DNA from 3 places in the Paenibacillus azoreducens genome. Region 3 is predicted to be linked to each of the others. Evidence: predicted binding sites of a transcription regulator. Region 3 holds the regulator's gene; each other region holds the start of a gene.
What was found. Region 3 encodes Rex, which represses fermentation and respiration genes when NADH is low (regulators of the CRP and FNR family bind a similar motif). Its sites were predicted from a motif close to TTGTGAAATATTTCACAA; they were not measured.
Positions count from the first base shown of each region.

Region 1 (3,208 bases), 200 kb from region 3:
AACCCGATCCATCGACTGTGACCGTAGAAAGAGGCACCGAGATGATGAAACGGTTCCAACCGGACTGCATTATCGCATTGGGCGGCGGATCGCCAATGGATGCCGCAAAAGCGATGTGGTTGTTCTATGAATATCCGGATACGGATTTTGACAACCTGAAACAAAAATTCATGGATATCCGCAAACGGATCTACAAATATCCACGGCTGGGACAAAAGGCGAAATTCGTTGCGATCCCTACCACTTCGGGTACAGGTTCGGAAGTAACATCGTTTGCGGTTATTACGGACAAAACAAAAGGCAATACGAAATATCCGCTTGCGGATTATGAACTGACGCCGGACGTGGCGATCGTGGATCCGGAATTCGTATACACTCTGCCGAAAACAGCGGTAGCCGATACAGGTATGGACGTGCTTACACATGCCATCGAAGCATACGTATCGGTCATGGCAAGCGACTACACGGACGGACTTGCGATCAAAGCGATTCAGCTGGTATTCCAGTATCTCGAGAAATCGGCGCTCACAGGCGACAAGGTCGCACGCGAAAAAATGCATAATGCATCGACGCTTGCCGGTATGGCGTTCGCCAATGCGTTCCTGGGCATCAACCACAGTTTGGCGCATAAATGGGGCGGTGAATACCATACAGCACACGGCCGGACCAACGCGATCCTGATGCCGCACGTCATCCGCTATAATGCGAAGAAACCGACCAAGTTCGCTTCGTTCCCTAAATATTCGCATTTTGTTGCGGATGAGCGGTATGCGGAAATCGCCCGCATTCTGGGACTGCCTGCACGTACGACGGAAGAAGGCGTAAACAGCCTGATCAATGCGATCCGCAAGCTGAACAAAGCGCTCGGGATCGAGGAATCGTTCCAGCAGCTGGGCTTTGACGCGAAGGAATTCGAAGCACGCGTCGATTATCTGGCGGACCGCGCTTTCGAAGACCAATGTACGACGGCTAACCCTAAACTGCCTTTGGTCACAGAGCTTGCCGATGTTTATCGCAATGCATTCTACGGCCGCTTCGAGGAATAATTTAGATAAAAAATAAATAAAAAAATAATGGCTCTGTGACAAATATCACCCCAAAAGTGATGTTTGTCACAGCCGTTTTCAGAAAAATCCAGTAAACTGAAAATGTATTAAGAACACCGCATTCAAGAAGCAAATCTTGCATAAAAGCACAATAGAGAAGCTTAAAATCATGTCTTTTATGTGAAAAAACTCACAATACTTAAGTCCTAATGGCAGATTGGTTGCGGGTTCAGGAGAAATGGGGTTTCCTTCAACTCATAGTCTCTAGTTCATAAAAATAATGGAGGGATTTAGATGTCGGCGGTAGAAAAAGACGTACAAAACATGCAATCAGGCTGGAGAGGTTTCAAACAAGGAAAATGGACCAGAGAAGTTAACGTAAATGATTTCATCGAAAACAACATCAATCCATACCTTGGCAATGAGGATTTCCTTGTCGGTCCTACGAACAATACAACCGAGCTGTGGAAAATCGTATCCGAGCTCACCAAGAAAGAGCGGGAAGCCGGCGGAGTGCTGGATGTTGACGTCAATACACCTTCAACCATTACTTCCCATAAACCAGGTTATTTGGACAAAGAAAAAGAGCAAATCGTCGGCGTTCAAACCGATGCTCCATTCAAGCGTTCCATCCAGCCGTTCGGCGGCATCCGGATGATGATTGATGCTTGTAAAGCTTACGGATTCGAGCTTCCCGAAGAATTGATCAAAACATTTACTGATATCCGCAAAACGCATAACCAAGGCGTATTTGATGCATATACTTCTGACATGCGCGCAGCGCGCAAAGCAGGCATTATTACCGGTCTGCCGGATGCTTACGGCCGCGGCCGGATCATTGGCGATTACCGCCGTGTAGCTTTGTATGGCGTGGACTTCCTCATTCAGCAGAAAAAACAAGAACTTCTCGATTTGGAAGTGGATGTAATCGACGAAGATGTCATCCGTTTGCGTGAGGAATTGTCCGAGCAAATCCGCGCTCTCGGCGAACTGAAACAAATGGCCGAAATGCACGGCTGTGACATCTCCAAACCGGCGCAAAACGCTAAAGAAGCTTTCCAATGGCTGTATTTCGGCTATTTGGCAGCTATTAAAGAACAAAATGGCGCAGCTATGTCGCTTGGCCGCGTATCCTCGTTCCTTGATATTTATGTTGAACGCGATTTGGCCGAAGGAAAACTGACGGAAGAACAAGCGCAAGAGCTTGTCGACCATTTTGTCATGAAACTCAGAATCGTAAAATTCCTGCGTACGCCGGACTATAACGAACTTTTCAGCGGTGACCCAACTTGGGTAACGGAATCGATTGGCGGGATGTCGAATAACGGCCAAACCCGTGTAACGAAAAACAGCTTCCGTTTCCTGCATACGCTGTACAACCTGGGGCCAGCTCCAGAACCAAACTTGACCGTGCTCTGGTCGGAAAAACTTCCGGATGCCTTCAAAAAATTCTGTGCGAAGGTTTCCATCGAAACCAGCTCGATCCAGTATGAAAACGATGATCTGATGCGTCCGATTTACGGCGATGACTACGGTATCGCATGCTGCGTATCCGCAATGCGGATCGGTAAGCAAATGCAGTTCTTCGGAGCCCGCGCCAACCTGGCAAAATGCTTGCTGTATGCGATCAATGGCGGCATCGACGAAAAATCCGGCGCTCAAGTCGGTCCTGAATATCCTGCCATCAAATCGGAAGTTCTTGAATACGGCGAAGTGATCAAACGTTTCAAACCGATGATGGAATGGCTTGCTAAATTGTATATGAATTCACTCAATGTCATTCACTACATGCATGATAAATATTCTTACGAAAGAATCGAAATGGCACTGCATGACCGTGACATTCTCCGTACGATGGCTTGCGGTATCGCCGGTTTATCCGTGGCAACCGACTCGCTGAGCGCGATCAAATACGCCAAAGTTAAACCGATCCGCAACGAGCAAGGTATTGCCGTTGATTTCGAAATTGAAGGCGAATATCCTTGCTACGGCAATAACGACGATCGTGTAGACAGCATTGCCATCGAACTGGTGGAAACATTCATGGGCATGATCCGTAAGCACAAAGCATACCGGAACGCTCTGCCAACCCAATCGATCTTGACGATCACGTCCAATGTCGTTTATGGTAAGAAAACAGGCACTACACCTGACGGACGCAA
Region 1 is NZ_AP025343.1:2,564,350-2,567,557, forward strand. Features, by position in the region: gene adhE (bifunctional acetaldehyde-CoA/alcohol dehydrogenase) at 1-1,046, shown strand, start outside; gene pflB (formate C-acetyltransferase) at 1,341-3,208, shown strand, end outside.
Region 1: the regulator Rex is predicted to act here: its motif matches at 1,225-1,242, upstream of pflB (formate C-acetyltransferase).

Region 2 (3,208 bases), 2.5 Mb from region 3:
CAAATGTCGATCATTATAGACTTTCACCCGGCGATCATATGATTTATAGTCGATTGCCTATATTTCTCACTTTGATTATGGTCCGAAGAAGTAGTACATTAATATATGAAATCATAAGGAGGTTTCTGAATTAATGTTCTATGAAGACAATGAGAATTTAACCATCATGACCTACACCTTGAATAGTGGCATTAAAGGAACTGTACCTTTATCGAATAAGCAAATTCAGGAATGGATCGAGTGCTATCGTACCGATGCAAAGTTCATCACAGCTATTGGCAAAGAGTTTTTTGGCCTCAATCCAGAGCTGGTTGCGGATTTCAAAGTGCATAACCGTTTCTCTAATTACGCCGAAGTGCTTAAGCCTGTGGGCAACCCTCCTGCCGAAGCAAACACCGATCAGCTGTCCAAGGCGTATGAAGAGAACCGCGTGTACTTTAAAGTCGACTGCAAATGCGGGACGACCTACACGACCTTTTCCCAATACTACACGACGAAATGGTATTGTTCCAAATGCAACGAGATCGTGTTTTTGGACAAGAAGAAGGGCAAAGTGCCTACGGAAAAAGGCGACGCCTGGTACATGACCAACAAGTATTATGTATCCAGGGACTAACAGGGATTTGCAAAAAGCATCAATTACAGGATGAAGATATAAAGGATCAGCAGAACTTGCTATTAGTGCGTGTTCAAAAAGGTCGGTTTTCAGCACAGATCAAAAACGGACTTTTTGAATGACCTCTATTAAGGGACTGATTTCGGCCGGGCTCCGGTTGGAAACAGTCCTTTTTATTTGGCGTATGCTGATATCGGCCGTCTCGGCGCTTTTTTGCTTATGTTCATTAAATACCGTTCACAAGAAGCGGATCGCAGCAAGCAGGCAATAGACGCCGGATACGGCCGAATGAATTGGATATGTATGTAAATTCATATGACCTGATTAAAGGGATGCCTAAAATTTTAATATTTTGTGACATAATTCACATTAGCTCATTTTCGGGCTTGAGAATGTGACATTTATCACATTGAAGCCTTCTTTTGTCTGCCAGAATACATGAAGGAAAGGATTTTGCAAAGGTTCAAGGATATAAAAACTTGTGTTAGCGAATCCGAAGTTAAGGGGTTTGGCAGAATAATTTTGAGAAAGAGGGAAGAGAAATGGATGTAGTTATGCTGTCTCGGATCCAATTCGCAGCGACAACGATTTTTCACTTTTTCTTCGTGCCGTTGTCCATTGGTCTTGCATTCCTGATTGCAATCATGGAAACGATGTACGTCGTTAAGGGCAAGGAAGAGTATAAAAACATGGCGAAGTTCTGGGGCAAGCTGTTCCTCATCAACTTTGCGATCGGCGTCGTAACCGGTATTCTTCAGGAATTCCAGTTCGGCATGAACTGGTCGGCATATTCGCGTTTTGTCGGCGACGTATTTGGAGCGCCGCTGGCGGTCGAGGCGCTGCTGGCGTTTTTCCTGGAATCGACATTTCTCGGTCTGTGGATTTTCGGATGGGAACGTCTTTCGAAAAAGGTTCACTTGCTTTGTATCTGGTTGGTCTCCATCGGAACGGTCTTTTCCGCGTTCTGGATTTTGGTGGCGAACTCCTTCATGCAGCGGCCTGTCGGTTTTACGATGAACAACGGCCGGGCCGAAATGAACGACTTTTTGGCGCTGATCACCAACGGTCAGTTGCTGCTTGAATTCCCGCATACGATTTTGGCGGCATTTATGACAGGCGCGTTCCTGGTTACAGGCGTGAGTGCGTATAAGCTGCTGAAAAAGCAAGATGTTCAATTCTTCAAAAAATCATTTATCATCGCGATTATCATCGGCATGGTGTCCTCGATTGGCGTTGCGCTCGTCGGTCACCAGCAGGCACAATATTTGGTGAAAACACAGCCTATGAAAATGGCTGCGACCGAAGCGCTGTGGGAAAACAGTGGCGATCCCGCAGCTTGGACGGTAACGGCATTCATCGACACCAAAAACCAAAAAAATACCGGGGAGTTCCAGATCCCTTATATGCTCAGCTTCCTTTCGTACAGTAAATTTTCCGGCGAAGTAAAAGGCATGAAAGAACTCCAAGCTCAATATGAACAAGAATACGGCCCCGGTAACTATATTCCGCCGGTTCGTACGACTTTCTGGAGCTTCCGGGTCATGGTAGCCAGCGGCTCCCTACTGATTCTGTTCAGCTTGTACGGTGTATATCTTGCAGCACGCAAAAAGCTGGAGAACCGCAACAAATGGTTTATGCGGCTGATGGTGTTTTCAATTGCACTGCCGGAGATCGCGAATGCTTCGGGCTGGATCATGACGGAAATCGGACGCCAACCATGGACGGTATTCGGACTGATGACAACAGCGGACGGAGTTTCGCCTAGCGTCACCGCAGGCCAAGTGTTGTTCTCGATTATCGCTTTTGTGAGCATTTATGCTATTCTGGCGGTAGTTATGGTTTATCTGTTCATCCGCGTGATCAAAAAAGGTCCGTTTGAGGTTGTGAAGGAAGAAGTATCTAGTGATCCATTTGATAAGGAGGGATACCGTCATGCTATCTCTTAATGAGCTTTGGTTTGTGCTCGTTGCCGTTTTGTTTGTCGGATTTTTCTTCCTGGAAGGATTCGATTTCGGCGTCGGGATGTCTACGGGTATCTTGGCGAAAACCGATATGGAGCGCCGGGTGCTGATTAACTCCATCGGTCCTTTCTGGGACGGAAACGAAGTTTGGCTGCTGACGGCCGGCGGCGCGATGTTCGCCGCTTTCCCGAACTGGTACGCGACGTTGTTCAGCGGTTTCTATACCCCGCTTGTTCTGCTGCTGCTTGCCTTGATCGGCCGAGGTGTTGCCTTTGAATATCGCGGCAAAGTCGAAAAAGAGGCCTGGAGAAAGACATGGGATGTCGTCATTTTCATCGGCAGTTTGATTCCGCCGCTTCTGCTCGGCGTTGTGTTTGCCGATTTGATTAAAGGTTTGCCGATTGACCAAGCGATGGAAATGAAAGCTTCGTTCTTCGGCGATATCGTGAATTTTTACTCCGTAGTGGGCGGCTTGACGATGGTTGTGCTTTGCCTCGTGCATGGACTTCTGTTTACCACGCTGCGGGTAACGGGCGACCTTCAGGAACGCGCTCGCCGGATGGCACGCATGCTGATGGTGCCGCTGGCCGTACTGGTTGTGGCTTTCTTCGTTCTGACTTATTTCAATACT
Region 2 is NZ_AP025343.1:292,219-295,426, forward strand. Features, by position in the region: gene L6442_RS01375 (hypothetical protein) at 134-616, shown strand; gene L6442_RS01380 (cytochrome ubiquinol oxidase subunit I) at 1,159-2,562, shown strand; gene cydB (cytochrome d ubiquinol oxidase subunit II) at 2,549-3,208, shown strand, end outside.
Region 2: the regulator Rex is predicted to act here: its motif matches at 969-986, upstream of L6442_RS01380 (cytochrome ubiquinol oxidase subunit I).

Region 3 (3,208 bases):
TTCCTCGAACATATCGAGGTTATTATTGCTCGCCGCCCCGTCTGTTCCAAGCGACACAGTCACGCCAGCCTTCAGCATGTCCGTTACGCGTGCCACGCCGCTTGCCAGTTTCAGGTTGCTGCCCGGGTTATGGGATACGGCTACCTTGTTTTTTGCCAAAATTTCGATTTCTTCATCCGTCAAATGAACGGCATGAGCAACAAGCGATGGCCGGGAAAACACTCCGAGTTTCTCCAGATGGGCAACTGGACGCAGACCGTATTCAGTTACATTTTGCTCGACTTCGGCTTTGGTTTCAGACATATGGGTATGCATCGGCAAATCCATGTCATGAGCGGCCTGAACGAATTTTTCAATAAAGTCCGGAGGACAAGTATATGGCGCATGCGGTGAAATCATCGTCGTAATCCGTCCGCCTGCTTTACCGTGCCAGTCGCGGGCAAATCGGATGGCTTCATTCAGCTTATGGCGCTGAACCTCTTCCGGGCAGAGCCCGATAACGCCGCGCATCAAGGATGCACGGATTCCCGATTCTTCCGTTACCTTCGCTACTTGATCCATATGGTCGTACATATCCAGGAAGGTTGTCGTGCCGCCTTTCAGCATTTCAAGCACCGACAGCGAGGTGCCCCAATATACGTCCGATGAGGTGAATTTGGCTTCCATCGGCCACATTTTCTCCTGCAGCCAGATTTGCAAAGCCAGATCGTCACCATATCCGCGAAGCAGCGACATTGCGGCATGCCCATGCGTATTGATCATACCCGGCATAAAAAACAGATGGGTCCCGTCCATAACGGGTATATCGCCATCCAGTTCAGGCGTCTCCTCGCCCACATAAACGATAAGGTCGTCTTCAATGACCATGCAGCCTTGAATAACCGGCTTATCTCCATCCGCAACCGCAAAGCTGCCGTTTTTAATCATCCATCTATTTGTCGCCGTCATCAGCAGAATCGTCCTTTCCGTTATCCAAATAATAAGCCAAACTGAGCAGATCCGTAGTGAAATCCGCCGGATGAATCCGAATGTTCGCAGGTGCTTTCAAGATGACCGGCGCGAAGTTCAGGATCGCTTCGATGCCGGCTTCGATCAGGATATCGGCCACATTTTGCGCTTCGACATCCGGTACCGTAATGATCCCGATACGGATATTGCGGGCTTTGATCGTTTCGCGGAGCTCCTCCATCGGCTGAACGGTCAGCGTATTGATTTGTTTGCCGATCTTCTTCGGATTTTCATCAAATACGGCAATAATTTTAATGTTTTCCTTCAGGTAAAAGTTATAGTTTGAAAGCGCTTGACCCAAATTACCTGCCCCGACCAACACCGCGTTGATCTGCTGATCCAGGTTCAGGATGTGGCGGATTTTTTCGATCAGATACGAAACATCATATCCGATGCCTTTCCGGCCAAAATCGCCGAAATAAGCCAGATCCTTACGGATCTGCGCCGGATTGAGGTCGAGTCTCTGACCAAGTTCCTGGGAGGAAACCGTAGCGACCTCCCGTTTATGCAAGTCGCTCAAATATCTTAAATATACAGGCAATCTGCGAACAACTGCTTCGGATATTTTCTCCGATTTCATGCTTGTTCCCCCTATTTTTAGCAGCTTAATTAATCTATCAATGCTTAGAAAAACGTCTATCGTCGTACTTTCTAAGAAGACAGACCGCTTTTAGCGGATGTTTTTCTTGCGATATTAGGATGCGTTTCCCCCGGAGTTTTACTTCTACTATCTTAAAACAACCTCACAAAGAGTATCGGAAAGAAGTCCGACGCCTCTCAAAGAGGGGCGCTTTTGCGGAGCAAAAGTACTGAGTGACGTGTGGCTTCGAAGCTTATTCGATTACTTTGCGGGGACTCCGGAACTTTTAAGCCATTCGGATATACGAGGAACCATTTTTTCCGTATTCATATGCTCCATTTTGGGTCCAGGCAAGGAATAAAGAAAATACTTCCCGTAGTAGGATTCGATAACGCGCGTATCGTATACAATGACGATGCCGCGGTCATTCGCCGTGCGAACGAGTCGGCCAAAGCCTTGTTTAAAGCGGATTACTGCCTGCGGCACGGAAAGCTTCATGAACGGATTTTTTTTCTGACGCTGCAGAAGCTCGCTTTTCGCTTCGACGAGCGGATGGTTTGGCGGCTGAAACGGCAGTCTTACAATCGCCAGACATGTCAGAGCATCGCCGGGAATATCCACCCCTTCCCAAAAACTGCTCGTTCCGAGCAGCACCGAAGCGCTGCTGTCTTGAAATCTGCGGATAAGCTTGGTGCGGCTGCCGCTGTCAACGCCTTGGCCCAGCACTGCAATGTCACTGTTCGCCAAAGCATTTTTTAAAGGCTCGTGCACCTGACGCAACATCCTGTAAGAAGTAAACAACACCAACATTCGTCCATGAGTCGCCAGCGCGGCGTCGGCAAGGGATTGCACCAAAGTATCTACAAATACCGCATCGCCTACGCTCCCCTTAACGCTTGGGAAATCGCGCGGGATCACAAGGAGCGCCTGATCGCGGTAATTGAATGGCGATGGAAGCATCACGGTAGCCAGTCTTCCGTTTTCCTGATCCTCTTGAAGCCCCAAGTTATCAATCATGTACTGAAAAGATTTATCCACAGACAATGTGGCAGACGTCAGAACTATGCTTTTTTTCTTGTCGAAAAACAATTCCTTGAGCTGTTTGCTGACATCGACCGGTACAGCATACATCTGGAGCGATTTGCTCCGGAAATGGCTGCTTGCCTCCATCCAGTACACGACAGTCTCGTCATTCAAGTTCATGAAGATGCGAAGGTCGTCGCGCGCCGCTGCCAAATCCTTGAACAGGCCGCTTAAATCCGTAATCAGGCTGTCCGCGCTGTAATCACTTTCATCCTCTTTGTATTCCGCCAGCATTTTCTCCCCGCGCCGCACCGCTTCGCTGATTTTCACATGAATCTGATTTTCGAGCGCTTTGAGCGTATCCCATTCCTTCGGTTTGTTTGCAGGTTGAAGGCGAAGTACGTATTGTCCTACATCCCCTGGCGAAACGTCATTACGCTCCGGAAGCAAAGCGAATAAAAGTTCATTCAGCTTATCCCAATCTTCCTTCACGTCCACCAAATCTTCGCTAATGCGATCGATTGCCGCAATCCAGTCGCTGGCCCGTTCTTGGCCGGAGGACTGCAGCTGCTGTCTCAGCGCAGAAAGCTGCCCGTT
Region 3 is NZ_AP025343.1:2,763,470-2,766,677, reverse strand. Features, by position in the region: gene L6442_RS11970 (amidohydrolase) at 1-948, opposite strand, end outside; gene L6442_RS11965 (redox-sensing transcriptional repressor Rex) at 932-1,588, opposite strand; gene dinG (ATP-dependent DNA helicase DinG) at 1,850-3,208, opposite strand, start outside.